3 regions of the Janthinobacterium sp. SUN100 genome follow, and region 3 is predicted to be linked to each of the others. Evidence: predicted binding sites of a transcription regulator. Region 3 holds the regulator's gene; each other region holds the start of a gene.
The links. The regulator FNR, encoded in region 3, switches genes on or off when oxygen is low (the NO sensors DNR and NnrR bind a similar motif). The targets are predictions, from matches to a motif close to TTGATNNNNATCAA.

Region 1 (7,382 bases), on a different contig from region 3:
TTTGCGTTGCGTATTTGCCTTCCTGATGTCGCTGGTCATGACCCTGCTGATGAGCGCCTGGGTCACCTGGCTCAATATCGGCCTGCAGGCGGACTTCCTGCCCCGCTGGCGCCACGCGTTCTTTGCCGCCTGGCCCGTGGCCTTCTGCGCCGTGATGCTGTTCGCGCCCCGCGTGCAAGTCATCAGCCGCAATATCGTCACCCGGCTGGCGCGCCCGGCGCCAGGCTGCCCCGCCTGCGCGGCCGATGGGCCATGTGCGTGCGCCCGCCGCCCTTAACCAGCAGTCGGCCACCGGCAGTATCACTCGGTCACTCCCGCCCACGGCCGCCCTGATCCGGGCTATGCTATGGCCGTCCTTGTTTTTACTGCGGAGTGACCATGCTCGACCACGTTTCCCTCACCGTCAGCGACCTGGAACGCGCCGAGCGCTTCTACGACGCCATCTTCGCCGCGCTCGGCGTGCCCAAGGTGGGCAGCGACCATGCCAATGCGTGGATAGGCTATGGCGAGCGCAGCGATGCGGAACACCCCGAACGCAGCTATTTTTCCGTCCGCCTGGGCCCCGCGCCCGGCGACGCGCCGCGCCGCCATTGCTGCTTCAAGGCCCCCTCGCGCGCGGCCGTGGAAGCGTTCTGGCACGCGGGGCTGGCGCAGGGCGGCATCGACCTGGGCGCGCCCGGCTTGCGCCACTATCACGCCAGCTATTACGCGGCCTTTTTGTTCGATCCGGACGGCAACCGCATCGAAGCCGTCTGCCACCGCGCCGACGCCGGCTGACAGGACGGGAAATCCACCTCTGTTCGGCATTTCCACTTCGTGACGATTTGCCTATAATGGCTGGCACGCCATACCGGTCCCCGGTCCCTGCACCAAGAAGGAGATTCATGCACCATCTATTCGTCGGCCGCCCCGCGCGCACCATGCTCCTCTCCAGCGCCGGCTTGCTGCTGGCAGGCTGTTTTTCCGGCTGCTCCCTGTTGCCATCGACCCCGGTCATGCCCGGCGTGCCGGCTACCGCCGCCCTGCCCGACGCCAGCATCGCCTACACCCTGAGCGGCCAGGGCGGCGTGCCCGTCGTGTTCCAGTCGGCCATGGGCGACGGCAAGGATGTGTGGGCCAAGGTGGCGCCCGAAGTGGCCAAACAGCACCGCGTGCTCGTGTACGACCGTCCCGGCTACGGCGACAGCAAGAAAACCACCACGCCGCGCGACCCGTGCACCATCGCCGCCCAGCAGCGCGCCCTGCTGGCGCAAGCGGGCCTGAAACCGCCGTATGTGCTGGTCGGCCATGGCTTGGGCGGGCTGTACCAGTATGTGTATGCGAAGCTGTACCCGCAGGACGTGGCCGGCCTGGTCTTGCTCGATCCCACGCACCCGCAGCAATGGAACCGCCTGCAGACGGACGCATCCACCTACGCCATGCTCGTCAAGACGCGGCGCAAGCTGATGTTCAACAGTACGGAATCGGCCGAATTTGATGCCCAGACGCAATGTCTGCAGCACGTCGACATGGGCAGCCCGCTGCGCGTGCCCGCCATGCTGCTGGTGCGCGACAAGTTCGGCATCGAGGAAATGGGCTCGTTTGAAAACGTGGTACGGGTCCAGGAAAAGGATTGGCAGCGCCTGTCCGGCGCGCCGGCCATCGAGCGCATCACGGGCGCCGGCTACTACATCCAGAAGGACAACCCCGTCATCGTCAACGAAGCGGTCAAGATGGTAGCGAAGAAGAAATAAAAAAAGGGCAGAGAAATCTGCCCTTTGTCATTCAACAGCCCAACATCAGCTATTGAAACCCTTGCCTTCGCCCGCCAGCTTCACCAGCAGGGGCGCCGGCGTCCACGCTTCGCCGTGGCGGCCTTTCGCGTAGCCGGCGATCGCGCCCTGCACGTTCGGCAAGCCGACCGTGTCCGCGTAGAACATGGGGCCGCCGCGGAACAGCGGGAAACCGTAGCCCGTCAGATACACCATGTCGATGTCCGAGGCGCGCAGGGCGATGCCCTCTTCCAGGATGCGCGCGCCTTCGTTGACGAGCGCATACACGAGCCGTTCGACGATTTCCTGGTCGCCGATCTTGCGCCGCGCCACGCCGATGTCGGCGGAGTGCTGGACTATCATGGCGTTGACCTGTTCCGAGGCGTACGCCTTGCGGTCGCCCGGCTTGTAGTCATACCAGCCGGCGCCCGTCTTCTGGCCATAGCGCCCCAGTTCGCACAGCAGATCGGCCGTCTTCGAATACGTCACTTCCGGTTTTTCCACGTAGCGGCGCTTGCGGATGGCCCAGCCGATGTCGTTGCCGGCCAGGTCGCCCATGCGGAACGGGCCCATGGCAAAACCGAATTTCTCGACGGCCTTGTCGACCTGCTCCGGCAGGCAGCCTTCTTCCAGCAGGAAACCGGCTTGGCGGCTGTATTGCTCGATCATGCGGTTGCCGATGAAACCATCGCACACGCCGGAAACGACGCCCGTCTTTTTCAGCTTTTTCGACAGCGCCAGCGCCGTGGCCAGCACATCCTTGCCCGTTTCCTTGCCGCGGACGATTTCCAGCAGCTTCATGACGTTCGCCGGGCTGAAGAAATGCGTGCCGATCACGTCTTGCGGGCGCTGGGTGAACGCGGCGATCTTGTCCAGGTCCAGGGTCGAGGTGTTCGAGGCGAGGATGGCGCCCGGCTTCATGACGGCATCGAGCTGCCTGAACACGGTTTCCTTCACGCCCAGTTCCTCGAAGACGGCTTCGATGACGATGTCCGCCTGCGCGATATCCGCATACGCCAACGTGCCGGAAACGAGCGCGATGCGCTGCTCGGCCTTGTCCTGCGTCAATTTGCCCTTCTTGACCGTGTTTTCATAATTCTTGCGGATGGTGGCCAGGCCCTTGTCCAGCGCTTCCTGCTTCGTTTCCAGCAAGGTCACGGGGATGCCCGCGTTGGCGAAATTCATGGCGATGCCGCCGCCCATGGTGCCGGCGCCGACAATCGCCGCGCTGGCGATGGCGCGCACGGGCGTGTCGGCCGGCACGTCGGGCACCTTGCTGGCGATCCTCTCGGCAAAGAAGGCGTGGCGCAGGGCTTTCGATTCCGGCGACTGCACCAGCTGCATGAACAGTTCGCGCTCATACTTCAAGCCCTCGTCGAATTTCATCGTCACGGCGGCCGCCACGGCATCGACGCATTTCAGCGGTGCGGGGAACGGGCCGGACATGGCTTTCACGGTATTGCGCGAAAATTGCAGGAACGCTTCGTGGTTCGGGTAATCGACCTTGCGCTCGCGCACTTTCGGCAGCGGGCGCACGTCGCCCACTTTCGTGGCAAAGGCCACGGCGGCGGCCAGCAAGTCCGCGCCGGGCGCGATGACTTCGTCGAACAGGGCCGTGCCGGCCAGTTTTTCCGACGCCACGGGCGTGCCCGAGACGATCATGTTCAAGGCCATTTCCAGGCCCAGCACGCGCGGCAGGCGCTGCGTGCCGCCCGCGCCCGGCAAGATGCCGAGTTTGACTTCAGGCAAGGCCATCTGCGCGCCAGGCGCGGCCACGCGGTAGTTGCAGCCCAGCGCCAGCTCCAGGCCGCCGCCCATGCAAACGCTGTGGATGGCTGCCACCACGGGCTTGGTCGATTGCTCGACGACATTGATCAAGGTGTGCAGCGTTGGTTCCGTGAGCGCCTTGGGCGAATTGAATTCCTTGATATCGGCACCGCCCGAAAAGGCCTTGCCGGCGCCCGTGATGACGATGGCTTTGACGGACTCGTCCGCCAGCGCCTGGCGGATGCCGGCCACGGCGGCCGTGCGCGTCGCCAGGCCCAGGCCGTTGACGGGCGGGTTGGCCAGGGTAATGACGGCAACGGCGCCGTTCACTTGATATTCAGCACTCATGTCTCTTCCTTGTTGGTCTATAGGTTTTTGCTTGGCGATGAGGTGGTTGCAAGGGATGAAGCTGCACTATACCGCATAAAAGAACGCTCGTATTATTTTTGTCGTGCGCGCGCAGGCGCCAGCATGGTACGCCATGGTACAACATCATTTGCGGAAAGATTCTGCTGCATGCAGCAAGGTCCAGTAGAAGCTATCACTTGAATATTCATTTAAATAATAAAAGCACAATAATAATAACGCCGTTTTATTATGTAAGAAAATGCGTTTGTTATATGCCGGCATGGGCCAATTGCGACAGTTTTTACATTATTTATTCCCGCCCCTTGTTTTTCGCCAGATGCTGGGGAATAATAAAATTGTTGATACAAATCAATACTCTACAATTTATCTACAATAAGGCATACCGCAGGAAAAACACTGGCGGCCGTTCTGCGCGCACATTCTCACCGATTATCACCAGATGTCGACCGCGGCAATAACATTGCTGCCTTTTATGGATAGCAGCAAAAGTAATAGCAGCGGCATTATCGTTCCCATTCCTCTTCTCACCCCGAAGGAAATACTATGGACGCAGCCAGCCATGTCAGCCACTCCCAGGATCTGGACTTACAAGCGATAAATACTGCATTGAACCGTGTCCAGGCCGTGATCGAATTCGAACTCGACGGCACCATCCTGCATGCGAATGACAATTTCCTGCGCGTCGTCGGCTATACCCTGGCGGAAGTACAAGGCAAGCACCATGCCATCTTCTGCGACCCCGAATATGTCAAGACGGATGAATACAGCAACTTCTGGGCCAAGCTGGGACGCGGCGAGTTCGACCATGGCGAATACAAGCGCCGCGCCAAGGATGGGCGCGAAGTGTGGATCAACGCATCCTACAACCCCATCCTCGACGCGGACGGCAAACCATATAAAGTCATCAAGTTTGCCACCGACATCACGGCCACCAAGCGCCGCAACGCCGATTACGAAGGCAAGATCGACGCCATCAGCAAGGCCCAGGCCGTGATCGAATTCCGGCTCGACGGCACCATCCTCGACGCCAACGACAATTTCCTCAAGTCCGTCGGCTACACGCTCGACGAGATCAAGGGCAAGCATCACCGCATGTTTTGCCTGCCCGACTACGCCAACAGCGACGACTATGCGCAGTTCTGGCACAAGCTGGGGCAAGGCCAGTTCGATGCGGGCGAATACAAGCGCGTCACCAAGGACGGCCGCGAAATCTGGCTCAATGCCTCGTACAACCCCATTTTCGATACGGAAGGCCGGCCCTTCAAGGTGGTCAAGTTCGCCAGCGACGTCACGGCCCTGAAAAAGCGCAACGCCGAATACGAAGGCAAGGTCAGCGCCATCGGCAAGGCGCAGGCCGTGATCGAATTCGACATGCAGGGCAATGTGCTGGACGCGAACGACAATTTCCTCGCCGTCATGGACTATGACTTGAGCGATATCAAGGGCGAGCACCACCGCATGTTTTGCGAGCCCGAGTATGCGAGCAGCGCCGAGTACAAGAAATTCTGGCAAAAGCTCAACCGCGGCGAATTCGACGCGGGCCGCTACAAGCGCCTGGGCAACCATGGCAAGGTGGTGTGGATACAGGCCACCTACAACCCCATCCTGGACCTGAACGGCAAGCCGTATAAGGTGGTCAAGTTCGCCATCGACATCAGCGAACAGGTAAACCTGGAAAACAGCATCCAGTCCAAGGCCGCCAACGACAGCCGCAAGGTCAATGCCCTGCTCGAATCGGTGGCGCGCGCGGCGCAAGGCGACCTGACCTGCAATATCGTGCCCGAGGGCGACGAGCCGATCGACCTGCTGGCCGGCGGCATCAGCAAGATGATCATCGACTTGCGCGGCGTGATCGGCAACGTGGTGTCGGCGGCGAACGGCTTTGCCGACGCCTCGCACGCGATCGCCGAACGGGCCACGGGCGTGGCCGTGGGCACGCAGGCGCTGGGCGCCACGGTGGAAGAAATGAACGCCTCCATCGACGGCCTGACCTTTTCCATCAATTCCATCGCGGAAAATACTTCGAACGCCGATTACCTGGCGAAAGCCACGCAGCAGGAAGCGGAAGCGGGCGCGCGCGCCGTCGCCAAGTCGATCGAGGCGATGGACTTGATCAACCGCTCGTCGGAAGACATCGGCGAAATCGTCAAGGTCATCAGCGAAATCGCCAACCAGACGAATATGCTGGCCTTCAATGCGGCCATCGAGGCGGCCCGCGCGGGCGAGCACGGCCTGGGCTTTTCCGTCGTCGCCGACGAGGTGCGCAAGCTGGCCGAGCGCTCCTCGCAGGCGACCAAGGAAATTTCCAAGCTGATCAACGAATCCGTCAAGCGCGTCTCGACGGGCAGCGAAATCTCCCGCCAGGCCAGCGACGCCTTCGACAAGATCGTCTCGGGCGTGGCGAAGACCACCCTGGCCATCTCGGATATCTCGAAGGCGGCCAACGAGCAGCTGCTGACGGCGCGCGAAGTGTCCACGGCGATCCAGTACATTGCCGAGGAGACGGAAAAGTCGGCCGCCAACTGCGACAGCATCGCCCGCTCGACGGATGGCTTGAACGAGCGCGCAGGCAGCCTGAACCAGACTGTCTCCGGCTTCGTGGTGTAGGCCATGAGCCACGCGGCCACCTTGACGCCCGAGGTGCTGACGACCCTGATCGCGCTGGTGCGTCAGCATACGGGCATCGCCATGACGGCACGCAAGAGCGTCTTGCTGGAACGGCGCTTGCAGCCACGGCTGCAGGCGCTGTCCCTGCACAGCTACCAGGCGTACCTGGACCGCGTGGCCAGCGACCGCGACGAGGTGGCCCATTTCATCGACCTGGTGACCACCAACGACACCCTGTTCTTCCGCACGCCGTCCATCTGGGATTACTTCCGCGACCGCTACCTGCCCGCCTGGGCCCGCGCGCATCCGGGAGGCTGCCTCGCCATCTGGTCGGCGGCCGCCGCCAGCGGCGAAGAACTGTATTCGATCGCCATGCTGTGCGAGCAATTCAAGCTGCAGGCGCCCGCCTTCCGCTACCAGATCCTGGCCAGCGACATTTCGCAGCAGATCCTGGGCGCGGCGCGGGCCGGCCAGTACAGCGGCCGCTCCGTCGAGCGCATCCGCCTGTCGCACCCGGACTTGCTGCGCAAATATTTCACGCCCGCGCCGTATGGCGTCAAGGTCAACGAAGAATTGCGCCAGCACGTCAGCTTTGCCCAGCACAATTTGCTGGAAGCGCTGCGCCCGGCCCAGCGCTTCGACCTGGTCTTCCTGCGCAATGTGCTGATTTATTTCGACGCCGAGCACCAGGAAACGGTGCTGCGCCAGGCGCGCCTGAGCCTGAAGGACGAGGGCAGACTGATCCTGGGCGAGTCGGAAACCATCGCCCGCCTCGGCACCGGCTATCAATTCGAGTTTCCCATGATTTATAAGGCGGGTACCGCATGAGCATCATCATCGAGCATAACTTGCCGCTGCAACATGTTGGCATGGGGCAACTCAGCGTGG
Region 2 (7,382 bases), 640 kb from region 3:
TATCCGGCGGCCTCGGGCGCGCAGGGGGAATATGTGATTCTGTTTGGCGGGGATGGGGTGGTGAAGCAGGTGCGCGGCGGCGAGGTGTACCGGGTACGGAAGTGATTCCCGCCAGCATGGCGCTGGCGGGACTGACATGCTTATCGTGCCTTCAGCAAGGCCCGCGACGCGACGCCCGCGCCCACGCTGCGGCCCACGCCGGCAACCTTGCGCTTGGGCGACGCCTTCAGCTTGAAGATGCCGATCGACTGGGCCACGCTGTCGGTGCGCTGCGCCAGGTTGGTGGCGGCCGCAGCCGCCTGCTCCACCAGCGCCGCATTCTGCTGCGTGATGCCATCCATGTGGATGACGGCCTGGTTGACTTGCCCGATGCCCTGGTTCTGCTCGCGCGTGGTCGAGGAAATCTCGTCCATCACTTCCGTCACGCGGGCTACCGAGGCGATCACTTCCGCCATGGTGGCACCCGCGTTGCTGGTCAGCACGCTGCCCGCGTTCACGGTGGCGATCGAATGGTCGATCAGGTTTTTCACCTCTTTCGCAGCCGTTGCCGAACGCTGCGCCAGGCTGCGCACTTCGCCGGCCACGACGGCGAAGCCGCGACCGTGCTCGCCCGCACGGGCCGCTTCCACGGCCGCGTTCAAGGCGAGGATATTCGTCTGGAAGGCGATACCGTCGATCAAGCCGATAATGTCGAGAATCTTGCGCGACGAGCTGCTGATCTCATCCATCGTGGTGACCACTTCGCTGACGATGGTGCCGCCCTTGGCCGCCACGGTGGACGCTTGCGCCGCCAGATCGTTGGCCGTGGCCACATGGTCGGCGCTGTTTTGCACGGTCGACGTCAGTTCTTCCATGCTGGCCGCCGTCTGCTCCAGGCTGGACGCCTGCGATTCCGTGCGGCTGGACAAGTCCATATTGCCCGTGGCAATTTCTGCCGTGGTGATGCGGATATCCTCGAAGTTGGCGCGCACGTCGCCGATGATGCTGTGCAAGTTGATGTTGGTCTGGCGCAAGGCCGCCATCAATTGACCCATGTCATCGTCGCGCACCTTGTCGATGACGCCCGTCAAGTCACCGCCGGCCATCTTGCGCGCCACCGTGATGGCGTCGCCCAGCGGGGCGACGAGGGAATTGTGCAGATGGGCCCAGAAATACAGCATCAGCGCCACGGCGGCAGCGGCGGCACCGCTGAGCCAGCTGCGCGTGGCCGTGCTCGTGTCGCCGTCGATATTCCACACGGCGCAGCCGAGGATGGCCAGCACCACGCCGAAGACGATGCAATGCAGTGCCAGGTCTTGCGACAAGCTCAGCTTGCGCCACTCGGCCAGCTTGGCGGCCCAGCCCTGGCGCACGACGCGGCCATTGCGGATCGCCAGGTTGGCGGAATTGCCGTCTTTGAAACTTTTATACAGGGCTGCCGCTTCGTTGATCTGCTCGCGCGTGGGCTTGGTGCGCACGGACATATAGCCGATCGGGCGGCCGCTTTCGATGACGGGCGTGATATTGGCGAAGACCCAATAGAAATCGCCATTCTTGCAGCGGTTCTTGACCATGCCGGTCCAGGGCATGCCCGTCTTGATGGTGTCCCACAGGTCGGCAAACGCTTCGGCCGGCATATCGGGATGGCGCAGGATATTCTGTGGCGCACCCAGCAGTTCCATTTCTGAAAAACCGCTGACTTCAATGAAATACTGATTGGCGTAATTGATGTTTCCCTGTAAATCCGTGGTGGAAACAATCGTCATGCCTTCATTTAATACGTATTCATTTTGCGTGATTGGCGTATTGACCCGCATCGTCGCTCCTCTATTTTTTTTCAACTAGCATAACAAAAACATAAAAACAATATACCACATCAAGCACCCATGATATATCGCCTCGGCGACAGTGACGCCAGTCAAACAATTTAATAAAAGTCAATTCATTTATGTTTTAGGATTTACTTTGATTCAACTTGATTGATTTTATTGAAATGCAAAATTTAAATTGCGTGCATATACAATAATTAATAAAAAATTATGTATCGATGCAGCAGGCAATAAATATGGCGTTTGCACCGATAAAAATATGCAAAGGAGCCGTGGCCATTGCCGGCAGATGGCAATACCTGCCGCCAACCATAACGCGGCAACCATGTTTATTTCTTGAGGGAAAATAAAAACTGGCGCGAATGCGCCAGTGGGGGATGTGTCTCCAATCCGCGACACAGGCGCCGGAGCGCCCGTGGGGATGGCTTACTTGTACGTTTTACGGGGTGGCGACTTCGGACGCGGCGGCGCAGGCTTGCGCTCCGTCGTGCCATCGTCCAGGCTGATGCGCAGTTTCTGCCCCGAAACGACGACCGATTTCAGGTGGTCGAGGATTTCCGGCGGCATGCCTTCCGGCAAGTCCAGCACGCTGTAGTTGTCAAAGATATCGATGCGGCCGATATGCTTGGCTTCCAGGTTCGCTTCGTTGGCGATCGCGCCGACGATGTTGCTTGGCGTAACGGCGTGCTCACGGCCCACTTCGATGCGGTAAGCCGTCACGCCCGGGCGTGGACGTTCCTTCTTCGGCGCGCGCGGGGCAACTTCGCCCGCGTCCGCCGGCGCATCCTTGAACGCTGGCGCGGACTTGGCGGCGAACGGCTTGCGTGGCGCGGCTGGCGGCGCCAGGTCCGGTGCGTCGCCGTCGCGGCTGATGCGCAGCTGCTGGCCCGCCACCCACACGGTTTTCAGCTGATCCAGCAATTCTTTCGGCATGCTGTCTGGCAAGTCCAGGACGCTGTAGTCGTCATAGATTTCGATGCGGCCGATGTTTTTCGAATCGATGCCCGCTTCGTTGGCGATGGCGCCCACGATATTGCCCGGCTTCACGCCATGCTGATGACCTACCTCAATGCGGAAGGTTTGCATGCCGGCGTCGGCTGGACGCTGGATGCGTTCCTTTTTCGGGAAGGCCGGGCGCTCGCTGCGCTCGTTACGGTCGAAGCGGTCATTGCGTTCGAAACGGTCATTGCGTTCAGGGCGGTCAAAGCGGTCTTGGCGCGCAGGACGGTCGTCTTGCCACGTGGCTTGCTCGCGCGCCTTGTTTTTGTCCAGCAACAAAGGCACATTGCCACGCGCCATCTTCGCCAGGGCGGCGGCGATTTCGATGGCGGGAATGTTTTGCTCGCGTTCGAAATCTTCGATCAGCGACTGGAACTGTTCCAGTTCGCCCAAGGCCAGGGTTTCGCTGATCTGTTCCTTGAACTTGGCGATACGCACGTCGTTGACGGCCTGGATCGTCGGCAGTTCCAGCATGCCGATCGGCTGGCGGGTCGAGCGTTCGATGGCTTTGAGCAAGTTCTTTTCACGCGGGGTGATGAACAGGATCGCTTCGCCGCTGCGGCCGGCGCGGCCCGTGCGGCCGATGCGGTGGGTATAGCTTTCCGGATCGTGCGGCACGTCGTAGTTGACGACATGGCTGATGCGCTCGACGTCCAGGCCGCGGGCGGCCACGTCGGTTGCGACCAAAATGTCGATCTTGCCGTCTTTCAACTGCTGGATCGTGCGCTCGCGCTGGGCTTGCTGGATGTCGCCATTGATGGCGGCAGCCGAGAAGCCACGGGCTTGCAGCTTGCCGGCCAGCTCTTCCGTGCCCAGCTTGGTGCGGGCGAAGATGATCATGCCGTCAAACGCTTCCGCTTCCAGGATGCGGGTCAGCGCGTCGAGCTTGTGCATGCCCGACACCAGCCAGTAGCGCTGGCGGATGTTGTCGGCCGTGCCCGTCTTGGCGGCCACCGTCACTTCGGCCGGGTTCACCAGGTAGGTGGTGGCGATGCGCTTGATGACGGAAGGCATGGTGGCCGAGAACAGGGCCGTTTGATGGCCTTCCGGCGTTTCTTGCAAGATGCGTTCGACGTCGTCGATAAAGCCCATGCGCAGCATTTCATCGGCTTCGTCGAGCACCAGGGTTTTCAGCTTGGACAGGTCGAGCGAACCCTTGTCCAGGTGATCGATGACGCGGCCAGGCGTACCGACGACGACGTGCACGCCGCGGCGCAGGGCCGACAGTTGCGGGCCGTAGCTTTGGCCGCCGTAGATCGGCAGCACGTGGAAGCCGGGGATGTGGGCGGCGTACACCTGGAACGCTTCGGCGACCTGGATGGCCAGTTCGCGCGTCGGTGCCAGGACCAGGGCTTGGGGTGAGCTTTGTTTCAGATCGATGCGCGACAGGATCGGCAAGGCGAAGGCGGCGGTCTTACCCGTGCCTGTTTGCGCCTGACCCAGCACGTCGCGGTTCGCGAGCAATAATGGAATCGTCGCCGCCTGGATAGGCGACGGTGTTTCGTAACCGACATCCTTGAGCGCGCGAATCAGCGGCTCGCTCAGGTTAAGGTCGGAAAATAAGGAAATTGGTGTATCAGACATGAAATCACTCACAAGTTCGCTCGAATCGCCCAATGCGAAAGAGTGTATCTGCTAGTTTACTCTTTACTGGACCTTACCGGGTGGCTGCATGCCGCAGAACGCCGTTTTTTGCGCCATATCTACGTAAAAAAGCCAGAAAAATCGGCGATCCGCACGCATTGGGCGCGTGATTTTGCCAACATTAAACGATACACAACAATATGCCGGCTGCGCCTGTTCTGTGTGGCAACAGCTACGGCGGGCGCCTCGCCGCCACGGCGCCCGCCCCCGTTTCAGGTGCGCAAGAACTCCAGCAAGTCCTCGTTCAGCCTATCCTTGTGCGTCGTCGCCAGGCCGTGCGGCGCGCCCGCATACACGAGCAATGTGCTACCGATGATGAGTTCGGCAGTGCGGCGCGCCGAGGCGGCGATCGGCACGATCTGGTCGTCGTCGCCATGGATCACCAGGGTCGGCACGTCGAATCTGGCCAGGTCGCCCGTGAAATCCATTTCCGAAAACTGCTTGATGCACAGGTAGGCGGCCGGCATGCCCGCCTGCATGCCTTGCCGCCAGAAACTGTCTCGCACGCCTTGCGACGGCTCCGCACCGGGCCGGTTGTAGCCATAGAAGGGCTCGCTCAAGTCGCGGAAAAACTGGCTGCGGTCGGCCTGCACGCCCGCGCGGATGGCGTCGAACGCGGACAGCGGCAAGCCCAGCGGATTGTCGGCCGTCTGCAGCATCAGCGGCGGCACGGCGCCCACCAGCACGGCGCCGGCCAGGCGCTGCGTGCCGTGGCGGCCGATGTAGCGCGCCACTTCGCCGCCGCCCGTCGAATGGCCGACGAGGGTGGCGCCCGTCAAGTCCAGCGCGGCGATCAGGGCGGCCAGGTCGTCGGCATAGGTATCCATGTCGTTGCCGCCGAACGGCTGGCTGGAACGGCCATGGCCGCGCCGGTCGTGCGCGATGACGCGGTAGCCGCGCGAGGCCAGATAGAACATCTGGTCTTCCCAGGCGTCGGACGACAGGGGCCAGCCGTGGCTGAAGACGACGGGCGGGCCGCTGCCCCAGTCCTTGTAGTAGATCAAGGTGCCGTCGGCGGTACGCAGGGTATTACTCGATTGCAAGTCAGGGCGAGTCATGGAACGCTCCTTGTCGGTGGACCGGCAGCCATTGTGGCCCCAATCGGCTGGCGCGCGCCGCGCGCTACGCCAGAGCATTGCGGTAGAGTAAGATTACCGCTGCTTTGCTTTCCCGTATTCACTTTTGGAGTTGTCATGCGTTTTCCCTTCGTCCTCGCCGCCAGCCTGTTCAGCACGGCTACCCTCGCCCAACCGCTCGTTGCCGAGGCGCCCCTGCGCGCCCACCTGTCCTTCCTGGCCGACGACTTGCTGGAAGGACGCGGCACGGGCCAGCGCGGCGGCGACCTGGCCGTGCGCTACCTGGAGACGCAGGCGGCCGTGGCCGGCTTGCAACCCTTGCCGGACGGCACGTATCGTCAGGCGCTGACCATCGTCGGCAGCAAGGCATTGCCATCGAGCACAGTGACCTTCAGCGCGGGCGGCAAGACCTTGTCCCCCGCCTTCGGCCAGGACATCGTCTTTGGCGCGGCGAATGGCCAGCAGACAGTGGCGTTCGACGCGCCCGTCGTGTTCGCCGGCTACGGCATCCGCGCCCCCGAAGAGCAGTGGGACGACTTCAAGGGTGCTGATTTAAAAGGAAAAATGGTCATCCTGATGGTCAACGACCCGCAGCCGACCGTTGCCGAGCCGAACCGCTTTGCCGGCAAGTCGCTGACCTGGTACGGCCGCTGGGTCTACAAGTACGAGGAAGCGCTGCGCCAGGGCGCGGCCGGCGTGCTGCTGATCCACACGACGGCGTCCGCGTCGTATCCGTGGTCGGTGCCGGCCAACGGTTTCGGCCATGAACGCTTCAACCTGGCCGGCGCGGGCAATGCGATGGAAGGCTGGCTGCAGGAAGACATGGCGCGCGCCCTGTTCCAGGCGGGAGGACAAGACCTGGACGCCTTGCGCGCGCAGGCGGAAACGCGCGAGTTCCGTCCCGTGGCCTTGAACGCGACGGTCAAGGTGGTCTTGAACAGCCAGATCCGCAGCATCGAGCAATTCAACGTGGCCGGCATCGTGCCGGGCACGGACCCGAAACTCAAGGACGAAGCCGTGATTTACTCGGCCCACTGGGACCACCTGGGCAAGGATGACGAAGGCAGCGCCCGCTCAGGGCAAAGCGACCACATCTACAACGGCGCCATCGACAATGCCTCGGGCGCGGCGGCCCTGCTGGCCATGGCGCAAGTTGCGGTAAAACAACCTGCACGGCGCACGCAGATCTTCCTGTGGCCGGCCGGCGAGGAAACGGGCATGCTGGGCAGCACGGCCTACACGCGCAAGCCCCTGTGGCCGCTGGCGAAAACGGCCGCCGACCTGAACCTCGACAGCATGAATTTCGTCGGCAAGACGCACGACATCGGCGTGGCCGGCGCCGAGCGCAGCAGCCTGTACGCGAGCGCCGCCAAGGTGGCCAAGCGCATAGGCCTGCGCCTGGCGCCCACCATTCCCGACCTGTCCGGCGCGTTTTACCGGGCCGACCATTTTGCGTTTGCCAAGGCTGGCGTGCCCGCCTTCAACGTGGGTTCGGCCGTGTTTTCCGGCGACGGCTCGTTCGACTTCGTCAAGGAGCCGAAAGCGTCCGGCGAGCGCCTGGTGGCGTTCAAGAAGGATTACCACCAGGTAACGGATGAATACCACCCGTCGTGGGATTTATCGGGCATGGTGCAGCAGGCGCAATTCACCCTGAACCTCGGCTATGAAGTGGCGAACGACAAGAATTTGCCTACATGGAACAAGGGCGAAGCGTTTGGCAAGGTGAAACGCTAGGCACCATGAAAAACACCGGCCTGTGCCGGTGTTTTCATTCAAATTGCCATGATGCGTTTTAAGTCAATGAATGCCGTTTCATACAGGTGCTGGAACGCGCCCACCATGACTTCTTCCACGC
Region 3 (7,382 bases):
CGGTGACCACGCTGAACTTCGGTCCCTGGGAATGGTTCTGGGTCTTGTTCTACAGCCTGGCAACCTACGGCAACGCGGGCTGGCTGCGCGAGCAGGTGTGCAAATACATGTGCCCCTACGCGCGCTTCCAGAGCGCCATGTTCGACCAGGACACCCTGATCATCACCTACGATGCCAAGCGCGGCGAACCACGTGGCGCCATGAGCAAGAAGGCCGGCAACAACGACAAGCTGGGCGATTGCATCGACTGTACCCTGTGCGTGCAGGTGTGTCCGACCGGTATCGATATCCGTAACGGCCTGCAGTATGAATGCATCGGTTGCGCCGCTTGCGTCGATGCCTGCAACAGCGTGATGGACAAGGTCGACCGGCCACGGGGACTGGTACGCTACAGTACCGACCATGCGATGGAAAACAACTTCAATTCGAAGCAGATACGCCAGCGCGCCATGCGCCCGCGCGTCTTGATCTACACTTCCATCCTGGCCCTGATCATCATCGCCGTGTGTACTTCGCTGGCCCTGCGCACGCCCCTGAAAATGGACGTGATCCGCGACCGCGGTTCCATGGGACGCGAAGTGGAAGACGGCATGATCGAAAACGTCTACCGCCTGCAGATCATGAACACGTCGGAGCAAAGCCAGCATTTCAAAATCAGCGCTTCCGGCTTGCCGGGCCTGACCTTGCTGACGCGCGAAGAAGTGACCTTGCAGCCGACGGAAACGCTGGGTTGGCCGATCCGCCTGCGCGTGCCGCACGGCGTGGGAGAGAAGGGCTCGAACAAGATTGCGATCGAATTGCAATCGCTGGACGACCCATCGCTGCATGTGCGTGAAAGCGCGGTATTCATCGTGCCGCGGTAACAAGGAAAGGCGGACGGGGACCGGGTGCCCTCGCCGCCGCCACGAAGTTGCAGGAAGGCCGGTCCCCATGCGGGGACTGGCTGATTAAACAGGAGAAATACCATGTCCGACAGTCTGAAACTGCAAGCACCCGTTGCACCGTGGTACAAGCACCGCTGGCCATGGCTGCTGATGATCGGCCCCGGCCTGTCCGTGGTCGTCGGCAGCTTCATGGGCTATATCGCGTTTACGCAGCCCGATGCGCTGGTGGTGGGCGATTATTACAAACAGGGCAAGGCGATCAACCAGGATTTGAAGCGCGACACGATCGCCAGCGACCTGGCGATGGATACGCGCCTGTCGTATGACGTGGCGCAAGCGCGCCTGACCGGTTCCGTGCACAGCTTCGGCAAGGCCTATCAGGCGCCTTTGCAGCTGCACCTGGCGCATGCGACCCTGCCGGAAAAGGATATCAAGGTGCTGGTGCAACCCGATGCGGCCGGCAATTTTTCCGTGGCGCTGCCGATGCTCGAGCGCAGCCGCTGGCAAGTGCTGGTGGAAAACGACAAACGCGAGTGGCGCCTGTCCGGCATCTGGACCTGGCCCCTGCAGCGCAGCATCGCGCTGCATGCGGATGAAGAGCTATAACGTACAGCGCCGGGAAAACCGTAGCGAGCGGCAGTGATTTGTGGTTGAGAAGCGCAGCTGTGCTATGCACGGGGGCGCCGAGCCAGCGAGCATCGCAGGCCGCAAAGCGCGACGCGCAGCAGGTTTTGACGGTGCTGTTACTTGCAGGTGTCCGTGCCGGCCGTAATCGCCTTCAGCTTGGCCGGCTGCAGGATTTCAATTTCCCGGTTGGAGACGCGCAGCCAGCCTTCCTTCTTGAACTTCGACAGCAGACGGCTGACGCTCTCGATGGTCAGGCCCAGGTAGTTGCCGATTTCCTCGCGCGACATGCGCAGCTGGAAATTGCTGCCCGAATAGCCGCGCGCTTCATAGCGCGACGCCAGGTTGACGATGAAGGCGGCAAAGCGCTGCGTCGCCTGCATATTGCCCAGCAACAGCATGACGCTTTGCTCGCGCGTGATTTCCTGGCTCATCATGCGGTGGAAATGGCGCAGCAGGGTCGGCATATTGCCCAACAATTGTTCCAGGCTGGAAAACGGGATTTCACACACTTCGCTGTCTTCCAGCGCCACCGCATTACAGTGGTGGCGGTCGGCGCTGATGGCGTCCATGCCCAGCAGTTCGCCCGCCATCTGGAAGCCCGTCACCTGCTCTTCGCCGCCCGGATTGATCTGGTACGTCTTGAAATGCCCCAGGCGGATCGCATACAGGTTCTGGAACGAGTCGCCGATACGGAACAGCGAGGCGCCGCGCACGATCTTGCGGCGGCGGCCGATGATCTGGTCCAGCCTGTCCATGTCGCCCACATCGAGGCCCATCGGCAGGCACAATTGATGCATGCTGCAGGTCGAGCATCGCGCACGCAACGCCTCCACGTTCACGGTGGGCAAGGTTGGAGTGAGTAGCGCTTCAGTCATGTCGGTACCTTTTAGAAAATGCAACAACAAGTTTACTGCATACAGCCGCATACAGGGTTGCCGTATGCCAATTTCACCGTAAATTCGGCGAATAAACGACGTCCAGCCTTTAATTATATGGCAACATCGTCAAAAGCCCGTACAGGGCGGGCAATTTGCGCGGCGGCGCTTGCCAAGCTGGGGTATTGATAGGAAAATTCCTGACAGCATTATCTGCCGCCTGTGCCGCCCGGTACTGAAAAGGAAATCATGAAGCCTCTCGGCATTAAAACAAAAGTCGCGCTGGCCACCAGCCTGACCTCGATCGCCATGATCGCGCTGGTCACCATGATCCAGGTGCAGCACATGCGCGACGACTTCACCCGAGTACTGCTGAGCCAGCAATCGTCCCTGATCACCCGCACCGCTGCCGAGCTCGACGACAAGCTGGGCATGCTGCTGCAGATCGTCACCCTGACGGCCAGGCAGCAGCCGCCGGAATTGATCGCCCGGCCCGCCCAATTGCGCGAATACTATTCGCGCCGCTCGATGCTGGTGCTGTTCGATGACGTGCTGGTGCTCGACGCGCATGGCGCCGTCGTGGCCGACATGCCGGAGGTAGCGGGGCGCGCCGGCATCAACGTCGCCGAGCGCGAGTATTTCCAGACCGTCCTGCGCACGCGCCAGCCCATGATCACCGAACCGATGCTGGGCAAGTCGAGCGGCATGCCCATCGTGCAGATGGTGGCGCCCGTGCTGGCCGCCGATGGCCAGGTGGCCGGCGTGGTGATCGGCGTGCTGCGCCTGTACAAGGACAACCTGCTGGGCCGCCTGCGCTCGGAAAAGATCGGCAAGAACGGCTATTACTTCATTCTCACGCGCGGCGCCGTGCCGCGCTACGTGCTGCACCCCGATACCAGCCGCTTGCTGCAACCGCGCAAGCCGAACGCCAACCTGACGACGACCCAGCTGCTGAAGGAAGATGGCGAAGGCAGCATGGTCAGCACCAACAGCCGCGGCATCACGGCCGTCAACAGCTTCAAGCGCCTGAAATCCGTGAACTGGCTGCTGGCCGCCTCGCTCCCCGTCGAGGATGCCTTCGAACCGTTCGATGGCGTGCTGTACCGATTGGTGCTGTGGAGCATCCTCGCCTCGCTGCTGGCCGCCTTTGTGCTGGGCTGGGTCACCGTGCGCCTGCTGTCGCCGCTGGTGCGCCTGCGCGACACCCTGCAAGCCCTGCGCACCAGCGGCAGCCGCTTCACGCCCGTGCCGGTGCAGCAGCGCGACGAGATCGGCGAACTGACGGAAGCGTTCAACGGCCTGATGAGCGAACGCGACCGCCTGCAGCAGGAACTCGAATCGCGCGCGGCGGAGCTGGAACAGGAACGCGACCGGGCCGAGGCGGCCAACCGCGCGAAGAGCGATTTCGTGGCCAACATGAGCCATGAAATCCGCACGCCCCTCAATGCCGTGCTGGGCATGGTGTATTTGCTGGGCAATACCAGGCTCGACACGGAACAGCGCAAGTATCTGACCATGGTCAGAGTGGCGGGCCAGTCGCTGCTGGGCATCCTCAATGACGTGCTCGACTATTCGAAGATCGAGGCGCGGCGCATGGAGTTGTCGCCCGTCGAATTCGACCTCGACGAAGTCATGAATACCCTGGCCACGACGATGACGATGAATGCGGGCGAAAAGGAGCTGGAACTGGCCATCGCCGTCGAGCCCGATGTGCCGCGGCGTCTCGTGGGCGACGCCCAGCGCCTGCAGCAAATCCTCGTCAACCTGGCCGGCAACGCCATCAAGTTCACCGAGAGCGGCGAAGTGGTGGTGGCCGTCAGCCTGGCCGAGAGCGAGAGCGGCCGCGCCTGGCTGCGCTTCGAAGTGCGCGACACGGGCATCGGCATGACGGAACTGCAGCAACAGCAGCTGTTTGCCGCGTTTTCCCAGGGCGACCAGAGCATCACGCGGCGCTTCGGCGGCACGGGCCTGGGCCTGGCCATCAGCAAGCAGCTGATCCACATGATGGGCGGCGACATCGCCGTCGCCAGCAGCGAAGGCAAGGGCAGCCGCTTCTGGTTCAACGTGCCCTTCGAGATGCTGGCGCAGCCGGCCGAAACGCGGCGCACGCCGGCGCTGGGCCAGCTGCGCCTGCTGGTGGCCGACGACAACCGCACCACGCGCGAACTGATCGTCAAGCTGATCGAGGCGTGGGGCTGGCTGGCCGACGAAGTGGACTCCGGCTTTGCCGCCATCGAGCTGTACCGCGAACGCCTGGCGCAGCAGCAACCGTATGACGTGGTGCTGGCCGACTGGCACATGCCCGTCATGGATGGCCTGGCCACGGCCAAGGCCATCCGCCAGGCGGCCAGCGGCCAGCGCCAGCCCATCGTGGTGATGGTCAACGCCTTCGCCCGCAACCACCTGGAAGAAATCTCCAGCGCGGCCGAGGCCGACGTCGTGCTGATGAAGCCGATCACGGGCTCGAGCCTGTTCGACGCCCTGCACCAGGCGCTGATCGCCAAAGACGACGGCGGCGAGCAACGCATGCTGCACCAGCCGCTGGGCACGGAACTGGCCGGCGTGCATTTCCTGCTGGTGGAAGACAACCATTTGAACCAGGCCGTGGCGCGCGGCATCCTCGAACACATGGGCGCCACCCTGGACGTGGTGGGCGACGGCTTGCAAGCCGTGGAACGGCTGCGCACGGAAGCGCTGCGCTACGACATCGTGCTGATGGACATGCAGATGCCCGTCATGGACGGCTTCAGCGCCACCCACATCATCCGCACGGAACTGCGTTTGCACCTGCCCGTGATCGCCATGACGGCGGGCGTGCTGGCGTCCGAGCGCGAGCGCTGCATGACGGCCGGCATCAGCGATTTCATCGCCAAGCCCGTGGTGGTGGAAGAGATGATGGAAGTCATCCTGCGCCACCTGCCCAAGCGCCCGCAAGTACAGACAGCCGAACCGGCACGCATCGCCGATGAAGAAGTGTTTTCCATGGCGCCGCTGATGCGCGTGATGGGACGCGATGCGAAGGGGCGCGGCGTGCTGCGGCGCATGGTGGAAGATGCGCTGAACAAGGGCATGACGCCCGTGCGCGACGCCGAAACGGCGTTGCGGGCAGGCCGCCACAGCGACGTGGCGCGCATCCTGCACAGCGTGCGCGGCTCCGTCGGCACCTTGGGCACGAAACGCCTGATCCGCGCCGCGTTCGCCACCGAGGAAGCCATCGATGCGGGCCGCCTGGACGAGGTGCCGGCGCTGCTGGCGCACACGGCGCAGGAACTGGAACAGGCGCTGGCGGCGGCGGCCGATTGGTTGTCGCGCCTGCAGGATTAAATCAGGCGGGCACGCCCAGAATCACGCTGGACGCTTTAAAAATCGCCGTCACGTTGCTGCCGAGTTCGATGCCCAGGTCGGTGCTGCTCTGGTTGGTGATGATGGCGGCAATCGTGCCGCCGCGCGGCAAGTCCAGCACCACTTCCGTGTTGACGGCGCCCGTCTGCACGCGCGTCACGACTCCGGCTAGCTGGTTGCGCGCGGAAAAACGCGCGCCCTGGCTGTCCGTCACGAGGATGATGGACGACGCCTTGATCAGCGCAAACGCTTCCGCGCCCGGCACCAGGCCCAGGCTCGCGCTGCTGCCCTGCGTGACGATGGCCACGATGTGCTGGCCACCGGGCAATTCCAGGGTGACTTCATCGTTGACGGCGCCCTGTTTCAGTTCGGTCACCTTGCCCAGGAATTGATTGCGTGCCGTGGTTTTCATGGCCATTCTCCGTATGAGTAAAAGATCGTCGGCGATGCCTTCCGCCTGGCTGCCCAGCTGGCGCAGGTAGCGGGCATGCTCGCGCTCGATGATACGGAAATTGTCGACCAGCTGGCGCCCCCGTGGCGTCAGCCGCGTGCCGCCGCCGCCCTTGCCGCCCGTCAAGCGCTCGACCAGCGGTTCGCCAGCCAGGTTGTTCATGGCGTCGATGGCGTCCCAGGCCGCCTTGTAGCTCATCTTCACAAGCTTGGCCGCCTGCGTAATGGAGCCGCACTCGGCGATGGCGCCCAGCAATTCCACCCGGCCGGCGCCGCCCAGGTGTTCTCCGCCCACCGTCATCCATACCGAGCCTTGCAGGCCGATTTCCGCTGCCGCTGATTTATCCAATGCGTTCACCCAATGCCTTATGTTCTTCCATGCTGTCAATTTGTCCGTCACGCAAGTAAAGCACATGTTCACCCAGAATGCGCGCATCTTCCGGATCATGTGTGATCAGGATCATGGGCACGTCCAGGCGCTGCTGCCACTGGCTCAACTCCAGGCGCATTTTGACACGCAGGGCCGGATCGAGGGCGGCAAACGGCTCGTCGAGCAGCAGCGCGGCCGGTTCGGCCACGAGCGCCCTCGCCAGCGCCACCCTTTGGCGCTGGCCACCGGACAACTCGTCGGGAAACTGGTGCGCCAGTTCCTGCAGGTGGAAGGCGTCGAGCCAATGCTCGACCTTCTGCAATTTTTCGCGCGCGCGCGGATTGAACCAGCCGCGGCGCAGGCCAAAGCCCACGTTCTGGCGCACCGTCAGGTGCGGGAACAGCGCGTAATCCTGGAACAGATAGGCGACATTGCGCTGCTGCGGCGGCAAATTGATGCCGGCGGCGGAATCGAACAGGGTGCGCCCGTTCAGGCGGATATGGCCCGCCTCCGGCGTGAAGAGGCCGGCAATGGCTTTCAGGGTCATGCTCTTGCCGGCGCCGGACGGGCCATACATGGCGATGCGCTGGCTGCTGGAGGTGCATTGCACCTGCAGGTCGAAGCGGCGTTTGCCGGAGCGCAAGGTGGCGCGGAGGTCGAGGTCGAGTTGCATAGGCGTCATCATCTGCGTCATTTGTGCGCGATGCGTCCGGGCGCCAGGCGGCCCGCCGACAGCAGCACCACGATGCAGACCAGGGAGATAATCAGGACCAGCGTATTGGCCACCTCATCCTGGCCCGCCTGCACGGCTTCAAACACGGCCACCGACAGGGT

Region 1: O0881_RS02995 (PAS domain-containing methyl-accepting chemotaxis protein) is a predicted target of FNR. The motif match lies at 4,226-4,239, and genes of this name have one in related genera.
Region 2: O0881_RS16805 (PAS domain-containing methyl-accepting chemotaxis protein) is a predicted target of FNR. The motif match lies at 1,907-1,920, and genes of this name have one in related genera.

What each region holds. Positions count from the first base shown of each region.
Region 1 is NZ_JAPUBU010000001.1:704,285-711,666, forward strand. It holds gene O0881_RS02975 (DUF2798 domain-containing protein) at 1-277, shown strand, start outside; gene O0881_RS02980 (VOC family protein) at 379-777, shown strand; gene O0881_RS02985 (alpha/beta hydrolase) at 885-1,733, shown strand; gene O0881_RS02990 (3-hydroxyacyl-CoA dehydrogenase NAD-binding domain-containing protein) at 1,779-3,866, opposite strand; gene O0881_RS02995 (PAS domain-containing methyl-accepting chemotaxis protein) at 4,494-6,494, shown strand; gene O0881_RS03000 (protein-glutamate O-methyltransferase CheR) at 6,498-7,322, shown strand; gene O0881_RS03005 (chemotaxis protein CheD) at 7,319-7,382, shown strand, end outside.
Region 2 is NZ_JAPUBU010000003.1:68,937-76,318, forward strand. It holds gene bamE (outer membrane protein assembly factor BamE) at 1-105, shown strand, start outside; gene O0881_RS16805 (PAS domain-containing methyl-accepting chemotaxis protein) at 141-1,796, opposite strand; gene O0881_RS16810 (DEAD/DEAH box helicase) at 2,235-4,391, opposite strand; gene O0881_RS16815 (alpha/beta hydrolase) at 4,664-5,509, opposite strand; gene O0881_RS16820 (M28 family peptidase) at 5,645-7,261, shown strand; gene O0881_RS16825 (SRPBCC family protein) at 7,300-7,382, opposite strand, start outside.
Region 3 is NZ_JAPUBU010000003.1:712,946-720,327, reverse strand. It holds gene ccoG (cytochrome c oxidase accessory protein CcoG) at 1-863, shown strand, start outside; gene O0881_RS19740 (FixH family protein) at 966-1,490, shown strand; gene fnr (fumarate/nitrate reduction transcriptional regulator Fnr) at 1,628-2,386, opposite strand; gene O0881_RS19730 (response regulator) at 2,636-5,710, shown strand; gene O0881_RS19725 (TOBE domain-containing protein) at 5,712-6,479, opposite strand; gene O0881_RS19720 (ATP-binding cassette domain-containing protein) at 6,520-7,230, opposite strand; gene modB (molybdate ABC transporter permease subunit) at 7,239-7,382, opposite strand, start outside.